DNA from 3 places in the Sodalis sp. RH21 genome. Region 3 is predicted to be linked to each of the others. Evidence: predicted binding sites of a transcription regulator. Region 3 holds the regulator's gene; each other region holds the start of a gene.
What was found. Region 3 encodes Fur, which represses iron uptake genes when iron is present. Its sites were predicted from a motif close to ATAATAATGAGAACNACTATCAA; they were not measured.
Positions count from the first base shown of each region.

Region 1 (3,284 bases), 2.2 Mb from region 3:
TCTGACGACGCGGGTATCCCCCAGCCAGCGGCCCTGCAAATAACTGAACCAGCAGCCCAGGCTGGCCGCCACGGTCAGTATGATCAGCGTGGGGAAAAAACCCATCACCCCTTTGGCCACCATGGCGCCTGAGAGCAGCAGCAGGCTGTCGCCCGGTAGAAAAGAGGCGGGTAATAAACCGTTTTCCAGAAATAGCGTAATGAACATCACACAATAGACAATCCAGATCACCCGCGGATGCGCCAATGCGGCAAAATCCTGTTGCCAAAGTGCGCGGACAATCTCATGTAATACGCTCATCTCAACCTGCTCATCTCATTTTATTGACAGCTTAGCGCCGATATTCCGGGCTGTCCTCGATCGCGAACGCAATTGAACAATTTTATTAACTATTTTAGACCGGTTTGGCATTATCGGCGATTAACCGCGCCGGCGGCTTGAATGCGGGCGAACCCGGCGGCCAGATCGGCGATCAGATCGTCGGTATTTTCCAGGCCGACATGAATTCTCACCAGGGTGCCGGTAAAATCCACTCCGCCGGCAGGCCGGATGGCCGCGATTTCTTCGGGTTGATTGGCTAAAATAAGCGATTCGAAGCCGCCCCAGGAATAGGCCATGCTGAAATGCTCGAAATTATCCAGGTAATGCTCCAACTGGGCCTGCGTCAGCCGATCTTTTAAGATAAAAGAGAACAGGCCGCTGGCGCCGGTGAAATCGCGTTTAAAAAATTCATGGCCTTTACAGCCAGGCAGGGCCGGATGATTGACCACCGCCACCTCGGGACGCTCGGCAAGCCATGCGGCCACGCGCATGCCGTTTTCGGCATGCTGCTTAAGGCGCACGCCCAGGGTGCGCAGGCCGCGGGCCGCCATATAGGCCGTATCGGCATCCACCATTTGCCCCATTAAATAGGACTGCTCGCGCAGTTGGTCCCAGCAGCGGGCATTGGCGACCGCCGTACCCAGCATGGCATCGGAGTGGCCGATAATATATTTGGTGCCGGCCTGGATGGAGATATCCACGCCCAGCGCCAGCGCCGGCAGAAGAATCCCGGCTGCCCAGGTATTATCCAGCATAATTACGATCTCGGGATTGATCGCGCGTACGGCTTTGACGATCGCCGGAATATCCTGCACCTCCATGGTGATCGACCCGGGAGACTCCAGAAATACCACTTTGGTATTTTCCTGGATCAGTCCGGCGATTTCCGCGCCGATGGTGGGCGCGAACCAGGTGGTGGCGACGTTCAGCTTACCGAGGATATGGCGGCAAAAATCGGTGGTCGGCTCATAAACCGAACCGGTAACCAGAATATGATCGCCGGCCGACACAAAAGAAAGGATAGCGTTGGTCACCGCCGCCGCGCCGCAGGGATAAAGCGCGCAGCCCGCGCCGCCTTCCAGTTCCACCATGGCTTGCTGCAGGGAGAAATGCGTCAGGGTCCCGCGTCGGCCGTAAAACAGTTCGCCGTTGGCGCGCTGCGCGGCGGCCTGTTTTTTTGCCTGCACCGAATCAAATACTAACGAGGAAGCCCGCTGAATTACCGCATTCACTGAACCCTGGGTATATTTCTTATCTCTGCCCGCGGTAATCAATGCCGTTTCAATTTTTTTTGCCGTCATTATCTGCGCTGTGCCTTTTACGAAATGTATTTTCTAAGGAGATCCCCAAGCCGAGCCATGCCTGGATGGACCCTGCTACGTTAGCATGAATGCGCGCCGCCGGCAGACGTTTTGCTGCCGCAGAAATGATTAAACACGATATTAATTCTTCCATAAAAAGACCGGGAACGGCAAAGCAAAATCGGTTCGCTATCGATACAAATAATAATGAGAACTACTATCAATTCCCGTCCTGTTTGCTATCATTCTCCCTGGATTATTTTTTAGTAAAGAATCAGGTGGAGGCACAGCGTGAAGATGGCTGTCATAAATTTTGTCCAGGACCTTGTGCGCCCGGCGCTTGGACGCGTTTTTTCGTTACTCGCACTGCCGCGCGGAATATTTGCCGCGGCGCTGCTGCTCTTCGGTCTGGCTGTATTCGGCCTGGCCGGGACGGCCATGGCCGCCCCGCCGAGCGTCGCCGCGCCGGACAACGCGACCGCTCTCGCTGCCCCGCAAATGCTGCCGCAAGTGGCGCCGACCGTCCCCGGGCAGCAGCAACTGGCGCAAATGGATTTATCAGTCTGGGGCATGTATCAACATGCCGACGTTGTAGTGAAGACGGTTATGATTGGTTTGTTGATCGCATCCATCGTCACCTGGGCGCTGTTTTTTGGCAAAAGCGCCGAACTGATGGCGGCTAAACGCCGTCTGCGCCGCGAGCTGGACGCGCTGAAAGATGTGCGCAACCTGGATGAGGCTTTCGCCGCCGCCGCGTCGTTTTCCGCCAATAGCGTCGGCGGCCGGTTGCTGGCCCAGACGCAAAACGAACTGGAACTGTCGGCCGAATCGTCGGACAGCAATGGCATTAAAGAGCGCACCGCGTTCCGCCTTGAACGCAGCGTCGCGGCCACCAGCCGGGCGATGGGCAAAGGGAACGGGTTCCTGGCCACCATTGGCGCCATATCGCCCTTTATCGGGTTGTTCGGCACGGTATGGGGCATCATGAACAGCTTTATCGGCATTGCCCATACCCAGACCACTAACCTGGCGGTGGTTGCCCCGGGTATCGCCGAAGCTCTGCTGGCCACGGCAATCGGCCTGTTTGCGGCTATTCCCGCCGTAGTGATTTATAATATCTTTGCGCGGACCATCGCCGGCTACAAAGCCATGGTCGGCGACTGCGCCGCGCAGATTCTATTGCTGCTTGGCCGCGATTTGGATCTGGCCGCCAGTTCCGATCGCCGTGCGACCCAGCCCATTGCTAAATTCCGGGTAGGCTAAACAGATGGCGATGCATTTAAACGAAGATATCGACGGCGACGGTGAAATGCATGATATCAACGTGACGCCGTTTATCGACGTCATGTTGGTGCTGCTGATTATCTTTATGGTGGCGGCGCCGCTGGCGACGGTCGATATCCGGGTGGATTTGCCCAACTCCTCCGCCGCGCCGCAGCCGCGCCCGGATAAGCCGATATACCTGTCGGTCAAAGGGGATAAGCAGCTTTATCTCGGCGAACAGCCGATCGCCATGGATACGCTGGGCAATACCCTTGACCAGCAGACCCAGGGCAATAAAGAGACCACCATCTTTTTCCAGGCCGATAAGAGCGTGGATTACGAAACGCTGATGTCGGTAATGGATAATCTGCGCAAGGCGGGTTATTTCAAAGTGGGTTT
Region 1 is NZ_CP178732.1:470,929-474,212, forward strand. Features, by position in the region: gene ACL2XP_RS02240 (DedA family protein) at 1-300, opposite strand, end outside; gene metC (cystathionine beta-lyase) at 411-1,622, opposite strand; gene exbB (tol-pal system-associated acyl-CoA thioesterase) at 1,920-2,885, shown strand; gene exbD (TonB system transport protein ExbD) at 2,890-3,284, shown strand, end outside.
Region 1: a site for Fur is predicted at 1,824-1,846, ahead of exbB (tol-pal system-associated acyl-CoA thioesterase). Genes of this name have one in related genera too.

Region 2 (3,284 bases), 2.0 Mb from region 3:
GAAAAGCGGCGTCCTGGCAGGCTACCCGATTGTCGACGTGCGCGTTGCGGCCTTTGATGGTTCGTACCACGAAGTCGACTCCTCGGAAATGGCTTTTAAAATCGCCGGCTCCATGGCGTTTAAAGAAGGCTTCATGAAAGCGAAACCAGTTCTGCTGGAACCTATCATGAAAGTTGAAGTTGAAACGCCTGAAGACTACATGGGTGACGTTATCGGTGACTTGAACCGTCGTCGCGGTATGATCGACGGCATGGAAGACACCGCGACCGGTAAAACCGTTCGTGCGCAGGTCCCCTTGTCTGAAATGTTTGGATATGCTACAGATCTGCGTTCACAGACTCAGGGCCGTGCTTCTTACTCCATGGAGTTCCTGAAGTACAATGAAGCACCGAACAACGTTGCTCAGGCCATTATCGAAGCCCGTAAAGCCAATAAATAAGCTTTAGGGTCTACAATTAATATCCCGTGCTCTCTCCAATGGGGGGGAGCATAAGAGTAAGGAATATAGCCGTGTCTAAAGAAAAGTTTCAACGCACAAAACCGCACGTTAACGTCGGCACCATCGGCCACGTCGACCATGGTAAAACGACCCTGACCGCCGCCATCACCACCGTTCTGGCCAAAGCTTACGGCGGCAGCGCCCGTGCTTTCGATCAGATCGACAACGCGCCGGAAGAAAAAGCCCGTGGTATCACCATCAACACGTCACACGTTGAATACGATACCCCCGCTCGCCACTACGCGCACGTAGACTGCCCGGGACACGCCGACTATGTGAAGAACATGATCACCGGCGCCGCCCAGATGGATGGCGCAATCCTGGTGGTTGCCGCAACCGACGGCCCGATGCCGCAAACCCGTGAACACATCCTGCTGGCTCGCCAGGTAGGCGTTCCTTACATCATCGTGTTCATGAACAAATGCGACATGGTTGATGATGAAGAACTGCTGGAACTGGTTGAAATGGAAGTGCGTGAACTTCTGTCCCAGTACGACTTCCCAGGCGACGACACCCCGGTAATCCGTGGTTCAGCGCTGAAAGCACTGGAAGGCGACGAAGCCTGGACGTCTAAAATCATCGAACTGGCCGAAGCCCTGGACAGCTACATCCCGGAACCGGTCCGTGCGATTGACAAACCGTTCCTGCTGCCAATCGAAGACGTATTCTCCATCTCCGGCCGCGGTACGGTCGTGACCGGTCGTGTAGAGCGCGGTGTGGTTAAAGTGGGCGAAGAAGTTGAAATCGTCGGCATCAAAGCCACCATCAAAACCACCTGTACCGGCGTTGAAATGTTCCGCAAACTGCTGGACGAAGGCCGTGCCGGTGAAAACGTGGGCGTGCTGCTGCGCGGCACCAAGCGTGACGACGTAGAGCGTGGCCAGGTACTGGCAAAACCGGGTTCAATCCACCCGCATACCCAGTTCGAATCAGAAGTTTATATTCTGAGCAAAGATGAAGGCGGCCGCCATACTCCGTTCTTCAAAGGCTACCGTCCCCAGTTCTACTTCCGTACCACTGACGTGACCGGTACCATCGAACTGCCGGAAGGCGTGGAAATGGTAATGCCAGGCGACAACATCAAAATGGTTGTCAACCTGATAGCACCGATCGCGATGGACGACGGCCTGCGTTTCGCTATCCGCGAAGGCGGCCGTACCGTTGGCGCCGGCGTGGTTGCCAAGGTTATCGCTTAAGACCGCAAGGTCTTTGGTTAAAGGGGCGCTTCGGCGCCCTTTTTTATTGGCTAAAGAAGCGCTTAGCTCCTTGCTGCCAATATTTACAAAACAATTATACTTCCGCTATTGAAATGACAAGCGTTCTCATTTAAATTATGCTTAGTTTTAGTTCAATGAGTATAAAGAATGTACGTTTGTTTGTGTAATGCGGTAAGCGATACGGCCATACGCAAAGCGGTTAGAAGCTATCAACCGAATACTTTTCAAGAACTTAAGAGCATCATTCCGGTGGCGAACAAGTGCGGCAAGTGTGCTTGCAAAGCCCGCCTGATCATGGAAGACGAATTACAGCAATTGGTACATTACGAAAAAATTGCATAATTAGTAGGGTTATTACCTTGATTTACTCTGACGCGGTTATATTCTGTACATTACCGCAACGGAGGAGTTAATTATGAAAGGCGATGCCCAAATCATTACCCATCTCAATAAGCTGCTTGGCAACGAGCTGGTAGCCATCAATCAGTATTTCCTGCATGCCCGTATGTTCAAAAACTGGGGACTCATTCGTCTTAACGATATTGAGTACCATGAATCCATCGATGAAATGAAGCATGCGGATCGTTATATCGAACGCATTCTTTTTCTGGAAGGGCTGCCAAATCTGCAAGATCTCGGCACGCTGAATATCGGCCAGAATGTGGAAGAAATGCTGCGCTCGGATCTTAACCTTGAGCTGCAAGGCGCGCAGGATCTCCGCGAGGGCATTGCTTATGCCGATAGCGTCAGGGATTATGTCTCCCGCGATTTGCTGATCGAAATTCTGGCCGATGAGGAGCATCATATCGATTTCCTCGAAACCGAATTGGATTTGATTAAGCTGGTCGGCCTGCAGAATTATCTCCAGTCCCAGTTAAAAGATGCCGCGCAGTAATGATTTGAGCGTGAATAGCCAGCGGGCCTCCGTTACCCGGCCCGATACTTAATAATAAATAACCGCCTGCCCGTATATTGATTTTACTATGGCACGCATCGGCTTGTAGTTGACGCACCTGTGGTCGTCGGACGTTGTTGCCAGTTGTTGGCCGCCCGATCGCTGGGCCAGCAGGCGCCGGCGGGCGACAGCGCAGGGCGCCGGCTACGGGCTGATGTATATCAACCAGCCCGCCAACGCCAGGCAAGGGCCAAAAGCAATCTGCCTGTGCCTATCGGCGCAACGCGTCATCCAGCACCCCGCCAGGCCGGCAAGCGCCGCCCCGCAGCATAATTCCGGCAATACCCGCCACCCCAGCCAGGCCCCCAGGCCCGCCAGCAGCTTGATATCGCCTCCGCCGATACCGTCATGTCCCTTGACGCGCCGGAACAGCCCATTGAGCAGCAGCAGTGCGCCGCCGCCGCACAATGCCCCCAGCAGGCCGTCGGCCAAGGCGCAGATCGTCGGGATGCCGCGCTCGCGGGTTATCTGGTTTAACAACCCGCACACCAGGAAGGGCAGGGTAAGCCGGTCGGGTAGCCGCAGGGTGTAATAATCTATCCAGCTAAGGGTCACCAAAAACCAGTTGAACAGGCAGTGAAACAGATAATGTATCCACAGGGCCGCCAGCAAT
Region 2 is NZ_CP178732.1:236,520-239,803, forward strand. Features, by position in the region: gene fusA (elongation factor G) at 1-439, shown strand, start outside; gene tuf (elongation factor Tu) at 511-1,695, shown strand; gene bfd (bacterioferritin-associated ferredoxin) at 1,864-2,058, shown strand; gene bfr (bacterioferritin) at 2,132-2,611, shown strand; gene ACL2XP_RS01085 (prepilin peptidase) at 2,816-3,284, opposite strand, start outside.
Region 2: a site for Fur is predicted at 1,809-1,831, ahead of bfd (bacterioferritin-associated ferredoxin). Genes of this name have one in related genera too.

Region 3 (3,284 bases):
CGGCTATTTGCATATCGGTCATGCAAAGTCCATTTGCCTGAATTTCGGCATCGCCCAGGATTACCAGGGACAGTGCAACCTGCGTTTTGATGATACCAATCCGGCGAAAGAAGATATCGAATTCGTTGATTCGATCAAGCAGGACGTCAAGTGGCTGGGGTTCGAGTGGAGCGGCGATATTCATTATTCATCGGATTATTTTGACCAGTTGCATGACTACGCCGTGGAGCTGATCAAAAAAGGGCTGGCCTATGTGGACGAGCTGTCCCCCGACGCTATTCGCGAATATCGCGGCAACCTGACTTCGCCGGGCAGAAACAGCCCGTTCCGCGATCGTCCGGTGGAAGACAACCTGGCACTGTTCGCCATCATGCGCAACGGTGGGTTTGCCGAAGGTTCGGCCTGCCTGCGCGCCAAAATCGATATGGCGTCCTCCTTTATGGTAATGCGCGACCCGGTGCTGTACCGCATCAAGTTCGCCGAACACCACCAGACCGGCACCAAATGGTGCATCTATCCGATGTATGATTTTACCCACTGCATCTCCGATGCCCTGGAAGGGATTACCCATTCGCTGTGCACCCTGGAGTTCCAGGATAACCGCCGCTTATATGATTGGGTGCTGGATAACATCAGTATTGGCTGCCACCCGCGCCAATATGAGTTTTCGCGTCTGAATCTTGAATACGCCATTATGTCCAAGCGCAAGCTGACCCAGTTGGTGGCGGAAAATATTGTCGAGGGATGGGATGACCCGCGCATGCCGACTATTTCCGGCCTGCGCCGCCGTGGATATACCGCCGCCTCGATCCGCGAATTCTGCCGTCGCATCGGCGTGACCAAGCAGGATAACAACGTGGAAATCGCCGCTCTGGAAGCCTGTATCCGCGAAGATTTGAACGAAAGCGCCCCGCGCGCCATGGCGGTTATCGACCCGGTCAAGGTGATTATCGAAAATCTGCCCGTCGGGCACGAAGAGACCGTGACCATGCCAACCCATCCCAATAAACCGGAAATGGGTCATCGCCAGGTGGCGTTTGGCCGCGAGATTTATATCGATCGGGCGGATTTTCGCGAGGAAGCCAATAAGCAGTACAAGCGGCTGGTGCTGGGCAAAGAAGTACGGCTGCGCAATGCCTATGTGATCAAGGCCGAACGCGTGCAAAAAGATGAAGAGGGTGAAATCACCGCTTTGTATTGCACTTATGATCCGGACACGTTAAGTAAAGATCCGGCGGATGGGCGCAAGGTGAAAGGGGTTATCCATTGGGTATCGGCTACCCGCGGCGTCGCCGCGGAGTTCCGCTTATACGATCGTTTGTTCAGCGAGGCGAATCCCGCCGCGGCGGAAGATTTTCTGTCGGCGCTTAATCCGGAATCGCTGGTGATCAAGCAAGGTATCGTGGAGGCAAGCGTGCTGGACGCCCAGATCGGCCATCCGTTCCAATTTGAACGCGAAGGTTACTTCTGCGCCGACACCCGCTACTTCAGCCGGGAAAAACCGGTGTTTAACCGCACCGTCGGCCTGCGGGACACCTGGACCAAAACCGCCGTCTGAGGACGCCGCCGCGAATTGATATCAACGCTGCTTCGGCAGCGTTTTTTTTATGCCTGGCCACTGGGAACGTGGCTACGGTGGAAACGCCCGGGTTATTCCTTCACGCCGTTAAGCATATCGCTATGGTCGTGCAGGGTTTCGTCTTCACGGCAGTTGCCGACTTCACAATGTCCGTAAAGATATAAACTGTGGTTGGTAAGTTTGATATTGTGTTTTTTGGCGATATCGCGCTGGCGCGCTTCGATAAATTCATCGCGAAACTCAATCACTTTGCCGCAATCCAGGCAGATCAGATGATCGTGATGATACTGCTGGGTCAGTTCAAAAACCGATTTGCCGCCTTCGAAATTATGGCGGGTGACGATGCCGGCATCGTCAAACTGGTTCAGTACCCGGTACACGGTGGCTAAACCGATCTCCTCGCCCATATCGATCAGTTTTTTGTAGAGATCCTCCGCACTGACGTGATGGCATTCCGGATCTTGCAACACTTCCAGAATCTTCAGTCTGGGAAGGGTGACTTTCAGGCCGGCCTTCTTCAATGCAATATTATTGTCAGTCATGCGGGTATAGTCCTGTTACTTTGAAAATCTGATTGTAGGCAAATGTAGCCTATAACATCGGTCGGCCCGAAAAATGTGACGCCGTCTCATTATAGGACTGCCTGTCCAAAATGAAAACCGCACCCTGTTAACAACTATAGCCCTTTTCGTAGGGCACATTCTGCAACATTTTGACCAAAAGGGTGAAACCGCTGCGCTATTGTACCGCTTTGTGGCTAAAAGTTAAAAACTTGTATCTATTAATTCGACAGGAATAACTTATCGGCAAGGCCGACGGGCCGCCATAACGGCTGACGGCCCGTGGTGGTTGCCGGGGCAGCCGGTGAATCAGCCCAGGTTCAGCTCGGCGCTGATCTGTTTTACCCAGCCGTCGACCCGAGCATTGGTCAGTTCAGGTTGGCGATCTTCATCGATGGCCAGGCCGATGAAATGATTGTCGTCGGCCAGCCCTTTCGAGGCTTCGAAATGGTAACCGGCGGTAGGCCAATGGCCGATAATGGTCGCGCCGTTCGGTTCGATGATATCGCGGATGGTGCCCATGGCGTCACAAAAATATTCCGCGTAATCCTCCTGGTCGCCACAGCCGAACAGGGCCACGGTTTTGCCAGTGAAATCAATCTCTTCCAGGGTAGGGAAAAAGTCATCCCAATCACATTGCGCTTCGCCATAATACCACGTCGGGATACCCAGTAGCAGAGTATTGAACTGCGCCAGGTCTTCTTTACTGCTTTTGGCAATGTCATGAACTTCGGCAACATCCGCGCCAAGTTGCTTTTGGATCATTTTGGCAATATTTTCGGTATTGCCGGTATCACTGCCAAAAAAAATGCCTACAGTTGCCATGAATTTGAAAACCTCTTAAATATTAAGGATATGTTCTGCAATCGGTTCGTTCGGGTTCTGGGGCAATAATAGCAGACCATAACAGCGGGAGAAACTCGTTCCGCCGGGGTTTTGTCTCAAATTCAGACTCCCCGCGGCCGCAAGCCTTGAATCAGCCGGCGGCGTAAGGGTGCTATGGGGTCATTGCCCCCCCTTGGCCGCATTTTGCTGCCGCTCCAGCTCGGCCAGTAAAATCAATTCTATCAGTTCGCTGCGCGACAGATTTTGCCGCTCCGCCAGTTCGTTTAACGCGTCCACCGCCTGGGCGTTGATTTTCAGTT
Region 3 is NZ_CP178732.1:4,201,364-4,204,647, reverse strand. Features, by position in the region: gene glnS (glutamine--tRNA ligase) at 1-1,558, shown strand, start outside; gene fur (ferric iron uptake transcriptional regulator) at 1,651-2,121, opposite strand; gene fldA (flavodoxin FldA) at 2,449-2,964, opposite strand; gene ybfE (LexA regulated protein) at 3,145-3,284, opposite strand, start outside.